DNA from 3 places in the Massilia forsythiae genome. Region 3 is predicted to be linked to each of the others. Evidence: predicted binding sites of a transcription regulator. Region 3 holds the regulator's gene; each other region holds the start of a gene.

The links. Region 3 encodes HrcA, which represses chaperone genes, less so after heat shock. Its sites were predicted from a motif close to TTAGCACTCNNNNNNNNNGAGTGCTAA; they were not measured.
Region 1: the regulator HrcA is predicted to act here: its motif matches at 2,429-2,455, upstream of rpoH (RNA polymerase sigma factor RpoH).
Region 2: the regulator HrcA is predicted to act here: its motif matches at 1,709-1,735, upstream of groES (co-chaperone GroES).

What each region holds. Positions count from the first base shown of each region.
Region 1 is NZ_CP051685.1:860,339-865,178, forward strand. Features, by position in the region: gene ftsY (signal recognition particle-docking protein FtsY) at 1-399, shown strand, start outside; gene HH212_RS03670 (cell division ATP-binding protein FtsE) at 405-1,094, shown strand; gene ftsX (permease-like cell division protein FtsX) at 1,091-2,011, shown strand; gene rpoH (RNA polymerase sigma factor RpoH) at 2,598-3,488, shown strand; gene HH212_RS03685 (dienelactone hydrolase family protein) at 3,814-4,698, opposite strand.
Region 2 is NZ_CP051685.1:2,991,629-2,996,468, reverse strand. Features, by position in the region: gene HH212_RS12825 (EVE domain-containing protein) at 1-413, opposite strand, end outside; RNA gene ssrS (6S RNA) at 477-658, opposite strand; gene HH212_RS12815 (cell division protein ZapA) at 755-1,063, opposite strand; gene HH212_RS12810 (hypothetical protein) at 1,060-1,290, opposite strand; gene groES (co-chaperone GroES) at 1,812-2,102, shown strand; gene groL (chaperonin GroEL) at 2,145-3,794, shown strand; gene HH212_RS12795 (hypothetical protein) at 3,949-4,386, shown strand; gene HH212_RS12790 (NAD(P)-dependent alcohol dehydrogenase) at 4,496-4,840, shown strand, end outside.
Region 3 is NZ_CP051685.1:2,382,796-2,387,635, reverse strand. Features, by position in the region: gene HH212_RS10305 (outer membrane protein assembly factor BamE) at 1-317, opposite strand, end outside; gene fur (ferric iron uptake transcriptional regulator) at 398-826, shown strand; gene HH212_RS10295 (alpha/beta fold hydrolase) at 836-1,726, opposite strand; gene hrcA (heat-inducible transcriptional repressor HrcA) at 1,849-2,862, opposite strand; gene HH212_RS10285 (HAD family hydrolase) at 2,949-3,668, opposite strand; gene HH212_RS10280 (hypothetical protein) at 3,984-4,589, shown strand; gene HH212_RS10275 (hypothetical protein) at 4,605-4,840, shown strand, end outside.

The sequences.
Region 1 (4,840 bases), 1.5 Mb from region 3:
GTCGCCTACGATGCGGTGCAGTCGGGCAAGGCGCGCGGTGTGGACGTGGTCATGGTCGATACCGCCGGCCGCCTGCCGACCCAGCTGCACCTGATGGAAGAACTGAAAAAGATCAAGCGCGTGATCGGCAAGGGCATGGATGACGCCCCGCACGAAGTGCTGCTGGTAATCGACGGGAATACCGGCCAGAACGCGCTGGCGCAGGTGAAAGCCTTCGACGATGCGCTCCAATTGACCGGCCTGGTGATCACCAAGCTCGACGGCACGGCGAAAGGCGGCATCCTGGCGGCGATCGCGCGCACCCGTCCGGTGCCGGTGTACTTCATCGGCGTCGGCGAAAAGCTGGAGGACCTGCAACCCTTCAGCGCCGAAGAATTCGCCGAGGCGCTGCTGGGATAGTGCCGATGATCGAGTTCCAGTCCGTCTCCAAGAAATATTCCGATGCCGCCGACGCGTTCGCGCTGTCCGGCGTGTCGCTCGACATCGCCAAGGGCGAGCTGGTCTACCTGGCCGGCCCGTCCGGCGCCGGCAAGTCGACCCTCATGAAAATGGTGGCGGCGATCGAGCGTCCGACCTCGGGCCGCGTGATCGTCAGCGGCCACGACATCGGCAAGCTGAAAAAGGCCGGCGTGCCCTTCCTGCGCCGCAAGCTGGGCCTGATCTTCCAGCACCAGCGCCTGCTCAACGACCGCACCATCCTGGCCAACGTGATGCTGCCGCTGGTGGTGGCCGGCGCGCCCAAGGGCGCCGCCGCCGAACGGGCGCGCGCCGCGCTCGACAAGGTCGGCATGCTCGACCGCGTGAAAGCGCTGCCGCTGGAATTGTCCGGCGGCGAGCAGCAGCGCGTGGCGATCGCGCGCGCCATCGTCAACCGGCCGCAGATCATCCTGGCCGACGAGCCGACCGCCAACCTCGACCGCGCCGCCGCCGACAAGGTGATCGGCGCGCTGCACGCCTTTCATTCGGTCGGCGTGACCTGCGTGATCTCGACCCACGACGAGCAGATCCTGGCCGGCGCGGCGCGCGTGATCCGCCTCGAACACGGGCAGCTGGCCGGCGATACGGCCGCCAATGCCGGCGGAGGTGCGCCATGAACATCTGGGTTCGCCAGCATCGCTTCGCCCTCGGCGCCGCCCTCGCCCACGTGCGCAAGGCGCCGGGCAGTTTCCTGTTCAACGTGCTGGTGGTGGCGGTGGCGCTGGCCCTGCCCTTCGCCGGCGTGACCCTGCTCGACAACGTGCGTCCGCTGTCCGAGCAATTGTCGGTCGATCCGGAGATCAGCCTGTTCGTCAAGAGTAGCGCGACGCGCGCCGAGGCCGAGGCGCTGGCGCCGCAGCTGCAGCAGATCCTGGCCGGCAGCCACGCCAGGGTCGATTTCGTGCCGCGCGAGGAAGCGCTGGAAAGCCTCAAATTGCGCAGCGGCCTGTCCAGCGTGATCGACACGCTGGGCGACAATCCGCTGCCGGACAGCTACGTGATGAAGCTGGAAGGCTTTACCAGCAATGCCAACGCGGCACGCGTGGACGGCATCGCCGAGCAGATGCGCGGCCTGCCGGGCGTGGAATCGGTGCAGGTCGACTCGGCCTGGGTCAAGCGCCTGGCCGCGCTGCTGGGCGTGCTGCGCCTGGCACTGGCCTTGCTGGCGGCGACGCTGGGCGTGGTGGTGATCGCGGTGGTGTTCAATACCATCCGCCTGCAGGTGCTGACCCAGCGCGAGGAGATCGCGGTATCGAAACTGCTGGGCGCCACCAACGATTTCATCCACCGCCCGTTCTACTACACCGGCGCCCTGCTCGGCCTGTGCGCCGGCGCGGTGGCGCTGGGCGGCGTGGCGCTGGCGCTGCGCCCGCTGAACACGGCCATCGCCGAGTTCGCCCGCCTGTACGCGTCGGAATACCACCTGACCACCCTGCCGCCGCTGGGCCTGGTCGGCCTGCTGGCGATCAGCGCCGGCCTGGGACTGATCGGCGCCATGCTGTCGGTGCAGCGGCATCTGGCGCGCATGCACTGACGCGAATGCACTGAAAAACATGTCTTGCATCGTCACGAATGGTGCAGGACATGTCTTGTGTTCCAGGCCAGGCACCTCATATCGTATCCGACGGCACTGCGTTCTTTTAGGGTAGTCGTCCTGCTTCTTCCTCTCTTCTTCCGACACGCTGCCGGGTGAACCGCTTGACTGTTGGCCAGTCAAATCCTTAGCGGACGCAAGGCATGCGCCTACACGGCTACGTGCGCCACCCAACAGAAGGTCAAGCACACCTTCCTTAACCTGTCATTTAACGATTTCAAACGATTTGTGCGGTGCGTTTGAGCCAAATCAATTGCAGATTGCGATGACACTCTACAGTTGAAGCGTTCCCTGATTCGATTCCTTTGAGAAATACTTTAGTGAAACTTAAAGGCGTCGGAAGTCATATGGAGGCGCCTGGCACTCACCTCAAGAGAGTGCTAATATGTCTCCTGTACATGACGGATCGTGGTTTCTATGACGCGCCGCCAGCATCGACAACGAGCCTTGTGCCTGGATACGCCTTCGGGGTTTGCGCAAGGGCAATCGATGATGCAGTACAGCTTACTCTGAGAGGGAAATGACTATGTCCGCACAATCCGCATTGGTACCTACCGGCAGCCGTGCTCTGGGACTCGGTTTTACTGGCAATCTCGGCAATATCGACGCATACATCTCGGCGGTGAACCGCCTGCCGATGCTCACCCATGACGAAGAGGTCTCGCTGGCCAAGGGCCTGCGCGATAACAATGACCTGGACGCAGCACAGAAGCTGGTGATGTCCCACCTGCGCCTGGTGGTGTCGATCGCGCGCGGCTACCTGGGCTATGGCCTGCCGCACGCCGACCTGATCCAGGAAGGCAATATCGGCCTGATGAAGGCCGTAAAACGTTTCGACCCGAACCAGGGCGTGCGCCTGGTGTCCTATGCAATGCACTGGATCAAGGCCGAAATGCACGAATACATCCTGAAGAACTGGCGCCTGGTAAAAGTCGCGACGACCAAGGCGCAGCGCAAGCTGTTCTTCAACCTGCGCAGCAACAAGCAGGGGTTGGACGCGATGTCGCCGCAGCAGGTCGACGACTTGGCGAAGATGCTCGACGTCAAGCGCGAAGAAGTGATCGAGATGGAAACCCGTCTTTCGGGCCGCGACATCGCGCTGGAAGCGCCGTCCGACGAGGAAGACGACAAGTTCTCGCCGATCGCCTACCTGTCGTCCGAGCAGCAGGAGCCGACCAAGGTGCTGGAAGCCGAAGACAAGGTGCGGCTGCAATCCGAAGGCCTGGAAACCGCCCTCGGCAAGCTCGACCCGCGTTCGCGCCGTATCGTGGAAGCGCGCTGGCTGGCCAACGACGACGGTTCCGGCGCCACGCTGCACACACTGGCCGAGGAATTCGGCGTGTCGGCCGAGCGCATCCGCCAGATCGAATCGGCCGCGCTGAAAAAGATGAAAACGGCCCTCGCCGCCTTCGTCTAAACCAAACTCGTCCCACCACCAAGGCGCCTCCGGGCGCCTTTTGCTTTATTCAATTTGGGGTCAGAGCACAATTCGGGGTCAGAGCAAATTGCAAAGAAAATGATCTTTTGCATTTTCAGCTTAGCTCGATAGATGGATCAACGGCTTCGTCCACAGCCCATGGCCCGTGGCGGCGTTACAGCATGCTAACAACATTCGGGCTCAGATCATGGCAGCAACATTGTGCTCTGACCCCGAATCGTTCGATGTTCCCTTAAATTGTGCTCTGACCCCTCATTGTGCTCTGACCCCGAATTTTCCTGACCCCGAACTACTCTACAACGGGTCAGGCCAGCTTTTCCTTCAAAAACGCTAGCGTCCGTCCCCAGGCCAGCTTGGCGGCGGCATCGTCGTAGCGCGGCGTGGTGTCGTTGTTGAAGCCGTGCTCGACGCCCGCGTAGACGTAGTGCTGGTAGGCGACCTTGTTGGCCTGCAGCGCCGCCTCGTAGGCCGGCCAGCCCGCCAGGATGCGCTCGTCCTTGCCGGCGTCGTGGATCAGCAGCGGCGCGCGGATGTGCGCGACCTCGGCAGCGGGCGGCTGCTGGCCGTAGAAAGGCACTGCCGCGGCCAGGTCGGGCAATTGCGTGGCCAGGTAGTTGGCGATGCCGCCGCCGTAGCAGAAACCGACCACGCCGATCTTGCCGGCCGCCTGCGGCATGTTCTTCAGGGCATGCGCGGCGGCGATGAAGTCGGCGCGGGTCTTGGTCTGGTCCAGCTTGGAGAACAGGGTGCGCGCGCTGTCCTCGTCGCCCGGATAGCCGCCCAGCGGGAACAGCGCGTCCGGCGCAAAGGCGATGAAGCCGTCCAGCGCCAGGCGGCGCGCGATGTCCTCGATGTGCGGGTTCAGGCCGCGGTTCTCGTGCACCACCAGCACCGCCGGCAGCTTGCCCTTGGCATTGGCCGGCACGGCCAGGTAGCCGCGCAGCTTGCCGTAGCCCTGCGGCGACGGAAATTCCTGGTAGCTGGTCTTCAGGCGCGCATCGTTCGGCCCCACCAGCGGCGCGGCGAAGGATGGCGACAGCTGCGCCAGCAGGGTGGCGGCCGTCACCCCGCCTGCGGCATAGCGTCCGGCGCGCGCCAAAAAGTCGCGGCGCGACACCTGGCCGTGCACGTAGCCATCGAAGAGTTTCAGCACTTCCGGGTCGAAGTCGGCTGCGGTCAATCGCGTCATGGTCAATTCTCCAGGGTGAGTCGGGCAGGTCGGCTGCAGTCTCGATCGCGGCCGGGCATCGCCACAGCATACCCGCAGCCGCCGCCATTTGCCATTTCGGCATGTACCGGACACGTGCAGGTTTCGCTTGAACGCCGACCCA
Region 2 (4,840 bases), 610 kb from region 3:
GGCGACACCGACAGCCGGCTCCCCTTTTGCAGCAGCACCATGTCTTGCAGCTGCGGCACGGTGCGCAACTCGGTCAGCGGCAGATAGCGTCCCTGCGCCACCGCGCGCACGTCGACCGAAATCCAGCGCGGCGCCTCGGGCGTGGCCTTCGGATCGGCATATTTTCGATCCGTCTCGAACTGGGACGCGTCCGGATACGGCGCCCCCACCACTTCGGCAATGCCGGCAATACCGGGCACGGCGCAGCTGGAATGATAGAACAGCACGCCGTCGCCCGGCTGCATCTGGTCGCGCATGAAATTGCGCGCCTGGTAGTTGCGCACGCCAAACCAGGACACCGTCTTGCCGGGCGCAGCCAGCACGTCGTCGAACGCGACTTCGTCGGGCTCGGATTTCATCAACCAGTAGCGCATGGTAGAAATAAAAGCAGGCATGAAAAAGCGGTTGCGCACTGTCGTGTCGCAACCGCTCTGGAATAAAGCCCCGCCTGTGCCGTTTTTGCCGGCATCCCGAACCTGAACGGCTCAAGGTGGTCGCAGTCAGCTCAATTTCGGGTTCGTCAAGCAAGTGACGATCACGCCCATCAAGAATGTTCCACAACCTATGCGTAAGAATGGTTCAAGGAATATATGACAAATCTCGAACACCGCAGGGTAGACCTCAGTTTACTACGATGAACTGCCATGTCAAACGTTTTTAGCTTCGAAGCACGCGCGAGTGTTAGGCAGGCCGCATAGCGGCGTCCGCCTGCCGGTTACGGCGTTTCCTTTGCATCAAGCACATTGTCCAGCACCACGTGCATGGCTTCCAGCTTGGTCTTGATTTCCAACATCGTCATGTCGGACAGGGGACCCTGCGGCGACTTCACCGACAGGAATTCGGCGGCCACCGACAGCGCCGCCATGACGGCGATGCGGTCGGTACCCTTGACCTTGCCGGTATCGCGCAAGGCGCACATCTTGCCGTCGAGGTAAGCCACCGCTTCGCGCAGCGTCTTCTGTTCCCCTTCGCGGCAGGCCAGGCGGTACGGTTGCCCCATGATGAGCACGTCGAGGTAGATCATTGCGCGGCCTCGCTGTCGTCGGGGGTGGCGGGAGGCGTGGGTTCGAGCTGCGCGAGCAGCGCTTCGACGCGGCGTTGGGCTTCGAGGAGCCGGTGATTGAAATCGACGTTTTCGGCGCTGAGCAAGGCGTTGGCCTGGCGCAGCAGGTAATTTTCGCCGCGCAGCGACTGGGCCAGCTGGGCCAACCGGTCGATTTTATCGGAAAGTTCTTGGAATTCGGAAATCATTCATCACTATAGGGCCGAGTTGATTTTTTCGTCAACAGGATCACGATTGATGCCGTCGACGCCGGCAGTGGCGATCGTGCGGAAAATGCGGGATTCTCCCATTGCATTCCGCCTTATCATTACAATAAGTAAAGGCCTGAGAACATCATATTCCTTCACAGATATGTGATAGATCAATATCTATTTATCTAGTTACCTGATCGTGCGCACGATTTGTCGAATGAATGCTAAGCTCCCACGATTGTGCGTTCGCCAAGTGGCGCGGCAAAGCCGTAGATGGCAGTCGAATACTCGCTATACACCCGCCCAATTGGTAAACGGTATTGCGTGAACTCAAATATTGGATTGGGGTTACGTGAAAAAAGTCCGTTGCAACGCCAACATAGCAGCTTGAAAACCCGAATTATCGTCCCTATAATTAGCACTCGTCACTGAGGAGTGCTAATCCCTCCTCGAACCGGCAACAACGACACTGCGCCGGTCAAACCACGACAGTCAATCATCAATCAAAGGAGTTTTGCATGAACCTTCGCCCACTGCACGATCGCGTGATCGTCAAGCGTCTCGACCAGGAAACCAAGACCGCGTCCGGCCTGATCATCCCCGATGCAGCAGCCGAGAAACCGGACCAGGGCGAGATCCTCGCCGTGGGCAACGGCAAAGTGCAGGACAACGGCCAGGTGCGCGCGCTGGAAGTGAAAGTCGGCGACCGCGTTCTGTTCGGCAAGTACTCAGGCCAGTCGGTCAAGGTCAACGGCGAAGAACTGCTGGTCATGCGCGAAGAAGACATCATGGCCGTCGTGGCCCTGTGATCTTCCCAACAAACCTATCCTTTGAATTCGGAGAAATAAAACATGGCAGCTAAAGATGTAGTGTTCGGCGACGTAGCGCGCGCCAAGATGGTCGAAGGCGTCAACATCCTGGCCAACGCGGTCAAGGTCACCCTGGGCCCGAAAGGCCGCAACGTCGTGCTCGAGCGCTCGTTCGGCGCCCCGACCGTCACCAAGGACGGCGTCTCGGTCGCCAAAGAGATCGAACTGAAAGACAAGCTCATGAATATGGGCGCGCAGATGGTCAAGGAAGTCGCTTCCAAGACCAGCGATAACGCCGGCGACGGCACCACCACCGCGACCGTGCTGGCGCAAGCCATCGTGCGCGAAGGCATGAAGTTCGTTGCCGCCGGCATGAACCCGATGGACCTGAAGCGTGGCATCGACAAGGCCGTCGCCGCCACCGTCGAAGAGCTGAAGAACATCGCCAAGCCGACCACCACCTCGAAAGAGATCGCGCAAGTCGGCACCATCTCGGCCAACTCGGATTCGTCCGTGGGCGAGCGCATCGCCGAGGCGATGGAAAAGGTCGGCAAGGAAGGTGTCATCACCGTCGAAGACGGCAAGTCGCTGAACGACGAGCTGGACATCGTGGAAGGCATGCAGTTCGACCGCGGCTACCTGTCGCCGTACTTCATCAACAACCCGGACAAGCAAGTCGCCGTGCACGAAAGCCCGTTCGTCCTGCTGTGCGACAAGAAGATCTCGAACATCCGTGACCTGCTGCCGGTGCTGGAGCAAGTCGCCAAGGCCGGCCGTCCGCTGGTCATCATCGCCGAAGACATCGACGGCGAAGCGCTGGCGACCCTGGTGGTCAACAACATCCGCGGCATCCTCAAGACCGTCGCCGTCAAGGCACCGGGCTTCGGCGACCGCCGCAAGGCCATGCTGGAAGACATCGCCATCCTGACCGGCGGCCAGGTGATCGCCGAAGAAGTCGGCCTGACCCTGGAAAAGGTCACGCTGAACGAACTGGGCCAGGCCAAGCGCATCGAAGTCGGCAAGGAAAACACCATCATCATCGACGGTGCCGGCCAGGCCGAAGGCATCGAAGGCCGCGTCAAGCAGATCCGCATCCAGATCGAAGAAGCGACCTCGGACTACGACCGCGAGAAGCTGCAGGAACGCGTGGCCAAGCTGGCCGGCGGCGTTGCCGTGATCCGCGTCGGTGCCGCCACCGAAGTCGAGATGAAAGAGAAGAAGGCACGCGTGGAAGACGCGCTGCACGCCACCCGCGCTGCCGTGGAAGAAGGCATCGTCCCGGGCGGCGGCGTGGCCCTGCTGCGCGCCCGCGCCGCGATCCAGGTCAAGGGCGACAACCCCGACCAGGACGCCGGCATCAAGATCGTGCTGCGCGCGATGGAAGAGCCGCTGCGCATGATCGTCCAGAACGCCGGCGATGAGCCGTCGGTCGTGGTCTCGGGCGTGCTGGCCGGCACCGGTAACTACGGTTACAACGCCTCGAACGGCACCTACGGCGACATGGTCGAAATGGGCGTGCTGGATCCGGCCAAGGTGACCCGCTCGGCACTGCAGAACGCCGCGTCGATCGCCGGCCTGATGCTGACCACCGACGCGATGGTCTCCGAGATCGTCGAAGACAAGCCGGCCGGCGGCGGCATGGGCGGTATGGGTGGCATGGGCGGCATGGGCGGCATGGACGGCATGATGTAATCGGCCTGCCGTAACACGCTGCGAAAACCCTGCAAGGTGTGAGCCTTGCAGGGTTTTTTTATTGCTTGTCGACCATGGCGCCAAACGCGCCCCGGATTTCCCGCGTCCGCTTCATAATCGGGTGCCCACCCCATCTGCCGACGGAGACCCTGCCATGACCCAAGTGAAACTCGACGAACTCGAAAACGCCATGACCATCGTGGACGAAGCGCACGGCGAAGCCAAGGCCTGGATCGAACGCGACACCGGCATGATCCAGTTCCGCGACGACGAGTACCTGGACGACGAGGCGCCCCTGCCGGGCGGCGGCGAGGAAGACGACGGCACGGACGACGGCCGCTACGTGGCCATCCCCGGCCTGCGCACGCTCGGCCTGGGCGCCGCCCTGCCCCGGCGCTTCGCCGAAAAGCACATGCCGGGCGACCGCGAGAACGTGGAAGACCTGCTGCGCGAAGCCGACCCCGAGGCCGGCTTCGTGAAACTGCTTGAAGCGCGCGGCGCCGCCGGCGAATGGAAGCGCTTCCACGACGACGAGACCCGCAGCGCCCTGCAGCGCTGGTGCGATGACCAGGGTTTGCACGTGGCTGGCTGACGCCGGGTTTGCCATCCAGCCTCGGTCGTTGCCTGGAACTAAGCGCGCAATCGTACAGACCGTGATCGCACCGCCCTCTAAGGTTCAGGTTTTCCGACAAGGGGGTCACATGATCAAGGTCACCGGCTACGCCGCCAAGCATTCGTTCAGCCGTCTCAAGAAATACGAGTTCGAGCGCGAGGAAGCCACTGCGCACGAGGTGGAAATCGACGTCCTGTACTGCGGCGTGTGCCACTCGGACATCCATCAGGTGAAGAACGAATGGTCGAACACGGTATACCCGTGCGTGCCGGGCCACGAGATCGTGGGACGCGTTACCAAGGTCGGGCCGGCGGTGCGCAGGCATGCCGTGGGCGACCTGGTCGGCGTCGGCTGCATGATCGACAGCTGCGGCGCCTGCGAGCCGTGCCGCTGCGGCGACCAGAACTATTGCGCCAGCCCGAACAGCTGGCTG
Region 3 (4,840 bases):
TGGCCGGGCTTCAGCTGGCCCAGCATTTCCTGGGACACGAAGTTGCCCTGCTGGATGTCCGGGCGATAAGGCGAAAACACCCACAGGAATTTCTGCAGCTTGGTGGTCTGCGTGGTCTGCGCGCCGGCGTTCGCGATGGCCGCGGCCTTGTCGGCATCGGCGGCGACCGCGCCCGGCGCAGTGCTCACCGGCGCTGCCGGCTTGGTCTGGTTACGCCAGGACGCGCAACCCGAGACCGCCAGCGCCGTGCAGGCGAGGCCGGCCACGAGCGCAGCCCGGGCGTGGGAACGATGGAAAACGGCATTCTTGATGCGCATATCTGACCTCAGTACGAATGAGCGGGAGCTCCGAAAACGCTATATCATAAAGCACTCCGCCCATATCCGAGTAACAAAACATGAGCAACAACCCTACCGACCTGAAGGCCAGCGGCCTCAAAGCGACCTTGCCGCGCCTGAAAATCCTGGAAATTTTCCAGAACAGCACGGTGCGGCACTTGACGGCGGAAGACGTCTACAAGACCTTGTTGAACGAAAACATGGACGTCGGCCTGGCCACCGTGTACCGCGTGCTGACCCAGTTCGAACAAGCCGGCTTGCTGAACCGGAACCATTTCGAAACCGGCAAGGCGATCTACGAACTGAACGCCGGCTCGCACCACGATCACCTGGTCTGCATCGATTGCGGCCACGTCGAAGAGTTCTACGACGAGGAAATCGAGAGCCGCCAGCAAAAGATCGCCCTGGAACGCGGCTTCAAGATCGCCGAGCACGCATTGGCCATCTACGGCAATTGCATCAAGACGAATTGCCCGCACCGCCACTGAGCGGCCGGTCTAGGGCATGCGCTTGTCGGCCGCGGCCATGACCTTGTTCACCGCGGCGATCACCAGCTCCGGCTCTTCCAGCTGAATATTGTGGCCGCTGTTCGCGGTCACCACCTGCGTGCCGTCACGGAACTGGCGCAGGAAATCGGCGTGCAGCGCGCGCTTGAGCGCCACCGCCTGCGGCGTCTCCAGGAAGAATTCCGGCTTGTCGGCCTGGCGCACCGACGTCAGCACCACCACCGGTACGTCCGGCAGCTTGCCGTCCACTTCCGCCGGCAATTTCCCGCTATCGAGCACCGGTTGCAACTGCTGCAGCTCCGGCTGGAATTTCGCCGGCACGATGGCGGCGAATTGCCTGTCGTCCTCGCGGGCGCGCGCCGCGTCCAGCTTGCGCAGCGCCGGATTGAAACGCTCGTTGGACGGATCGACCAGCACCATCCCGGCCACCTGCTCCGGATGGCGCGCCGCAAAGGCGCGCGCCAGCAGCCCGCCATACGAATGGCCGACCAGGATGAACGGCGGTTTCAATTGCGCGGCGGCGATCAGCTGGTCGAGTTCGCGGCTGCCCTGCAGGATGGTGCGCGGCTCCGGGCGCGCATCGGAAGCGCCGTGGCCGGCGCGCGAATACACCACGGTGCGCGCCCCGGCCGCCAGCGCGGGCGCCACCTTGCGCCAGGCGCGCAGGTCGGTGCCGAAGCCCGATTCGAAAATCACGGTATAACGGCCGCTGCCGGCGATGCTTGCCTGCACCTGCCAGGGGCCGACGGCGATGCGGTCGGCGGCCCGTACGGGTACAGATCCCGATGCGGACGCGGCCGGCGCGCCCGACTTGACCAGCACCGGACCGGACGCGGCCAGGCTGCACCAAGCAGCGGCCACCAGCAGGGCACATCGTTTCACTGCACATCTCCTCGAAAGCGCGCAGGCGCAATCCCCGAATCTAGCAGGATTTACAATGAAAATGTTGCTTTTAAAAAAAATCAACGCCCGGGCCGGCCGCGCTCGGGAATGGGCCGGCGCCTTCAGGAATGGCTCAACGCGTTGGACAGCAGCTTGGCCGTGATGTCGACGATCGGGATCACGCGCTCGTAGGCCATGCGCGTCGGCCCGATCACGCCCAGCGTGCCGACGATCTTGCCGTTGACCTCGTACGGCGCGGTGACCACGCTCATCTCGTCCATCGGCACCAGGCTCGATTCGCCGCCGATGAAGATCTGCACGCCGCCGGCCTTGCTGGACATGTCGAGCAGCTGCATCAGCCCGGTCTTTTGCTCGAACATCTCGAACATCTGGCGCAGCGAACTCATGTTGGACGACAGGTCCGACACCGACAGCAGGTTGCGCTCGCCGGCGATGACCATGTCGTCGGTTTCCTGCATCGCTTCGCTGCCCGCCTCCACCGCGGCCTGCATCAGGCAGCCCATGTCGTCGCGCAGCTGGCGCAGCTCTCCGGACAGGCGCGTGCGCACCTGGTCGAACGACAGGCCGGCGAAGTTCTGGTTCAGGTAGTTGGCGGACTGGGTCAATTGCGCCGGCGAATAATCGACTTCGGTCAGCAGCAGGCGGTTCTGCACGTCGCCGCGCGGATCGACGATCACCAGCAGGATGCGCTTTTCCGACAACCGTAAAAACTCGATCTGCTGGAACGTCGACTCGCGCCGCGGGCTTTGCACCACGCCGGCGAACTGCGACAGCGAGGACAGCATCTGCGCCGCGTTGGCGATCACCTTCTGCGGCTGGTGCGCCGGCAGGCGCATGCCGGCCTCGACGGCGTTCTCGTCGATCTGGCGCACGGTCAGCAAGGTATCGACGAACAGGCGGTAGCCGCGCGGCGTCGGCACCCGCCCGGCCGAGGTGTGCGGGCTGGCGACGTAGCCCATCTCCTCGAGGTCGGCCATGATGTTGCGGATCGTCGCCGGCGACAAATCGAGCCCGGAAAACTTCGACAGCGCGCGCGAGCCGACCGGCTGGCCATCGGCAATGTAGCGCTCGACCAGGGCTTTCAGCAGGGTTTGGGCACGATTATCGAGTTTCATGGAGTGGATACCGGTAGGGAAGGCGGATTGCGCCGCCTTCCCGCATTATGCCCGTTCGCATCCCCGGTGTGCAGTCATCCGCGCAGTCATCCATGGGTGTGTTCGAGCCAGTCGAGCAATTCGCCGAAGTCGCGCACGATCGCGTCCGGCACCACGCCGTGTTCCAGGTGCGCGCTGGAGCCGGTGCGGTTCATCCATACTGCGCGCAGGCCGGCGCGCTGGGCGCCCTGCACGTCGAGCAGCACGTCGTCGCCGACGTACACCGCATCCTCGGGCGCCACGCCCAGTTCGCGGCAGGCGGCCAGGAAGATCGCCGCGTCCGGCTTGGCCACGCCCAGCTGGTGCGCCGCCACCGATACCTTGAAGTGGTGCGACAGGCCGATCGCCTGCAAGTCGGCGTTGCCGTTCGAGATCGAGCCGACCAGCACCGTGCCGTTCAACTGCTGCAGGCGCTGCAGGCCGGACAGCACGTCCTCGTACGGATTCACGGCGTTGCGCGCGTCGGCGAAATGCGCCATCGCCAGCTCCACCTTGGCGGCTTCCTCGCCCGCGTGCGCAAAGGCGTCCAGCAGGCCGGCGCGGCGCAGCCTGGCCAGGTCGAGGTGGAACTCGGGCTGGCGCGCCAGCAGGTCCAGGCGCGCCTGGCGCAGGCTGTCGATGGTGAATTGCCCGGCCACGCGCGGCGCATGCTTGCGCAGCCAGGCGAACAGGCTTTGCTCGGCCCGGGCGATCACGGGGCCGATCGGCCACAGGGTATCGTCCAGGTCGAACAGGATGGCCTTGGGCCAGGCGCGCGCAGTGCTCATGGATAAAAGTACGAAAGTGGAAGAAGCGGCAGGAAGAGCGGGAAGTCGAGCGGTCCAAGCATAGCGACGGCCGTCGCGAAAAGCAATGCTGCACGCCCGGTTACACCGTGATACAAAGGCAAATCGGGCCGCGGCTTGGCAAATGCACTAAAATGATGGGCATTTTTCTACTCATCGGTGCTGTTGCGCCTGCCTGCCGAGAAAACATGTGAAATTGGCAAACAGCCCGGCTGCGGTGCTGGAGCCGATGCGACACTGGTTGCCCGGCCGGCACGCCCGGTGCGGGCGCCGAATCCTGTCCCTATTGGAGAAGTCATGAAGAGTTCGATCCTGCGTGCCGGCGTTGCCCTGGCATGCGCGCTGGGCCTGGCCGCGTGCGGCGGCAGCAGCGGCGACCTGCCCCTGTCCGTTACCATCAGCGGCGTCACCAAGGATGGCCTGGTACTGCAAAACAATGGTGGCGACGACTTGGCGATCGGTGCCGGCGTGACCACCGCCACCTTCAGCAAGTACGTGTCGACCGACGACAAGTTCAAGATCGCGGTGAAGAAGGATGCTTCCGGCAAGGACGTCCTGCCGTCGAACGTCTCGTCATGCACGATCACCAACGGCGAAGCGCGCGCCAATTACTATACCTACAATCGGGCAATAGTGAGCTGCACCATCAATCAGCACGACCTGATCGTCGCGATCAACGGCCTCACCGGCAGCGGACTGGTGGTGCTCAACGGTTCGGACCGCAAGACAGTCAATGCCGGCGCCACCACCGTCACCATGGACAAGGTGAACGAAGATGGTCCGTACGGCGTCACCATCCTGCAGCAACCGTCCGGCCAGACCTGCACGGTCGCCAACGGCAGCGGCATCGTGGGAGCGGTCAACGTGACCACCGTCAGCGTCAACTGCGCAGCCAGCGCTTAACCCTTGGAGAAGCACATGAAGTTTTCCCTCGCGCGTGGCGCGCTGGTCCTGGCGGCATCGCTGACGCTGGCCTCCTGCGGTGGCGGCAAGGCCACCTTTCCAATCAATGTCACGGTGTATGGCGTGGTCTATCCCGGCCTGGTGCTGAGCACCGGCGGGCAGGACCTGGCAATCAGTCCGCCGGCCACGGCCGGCGCCGAAGTGACTGCGGTGTTTCCGAACCAGATCTCGTATGGCGACAGCTACGACGT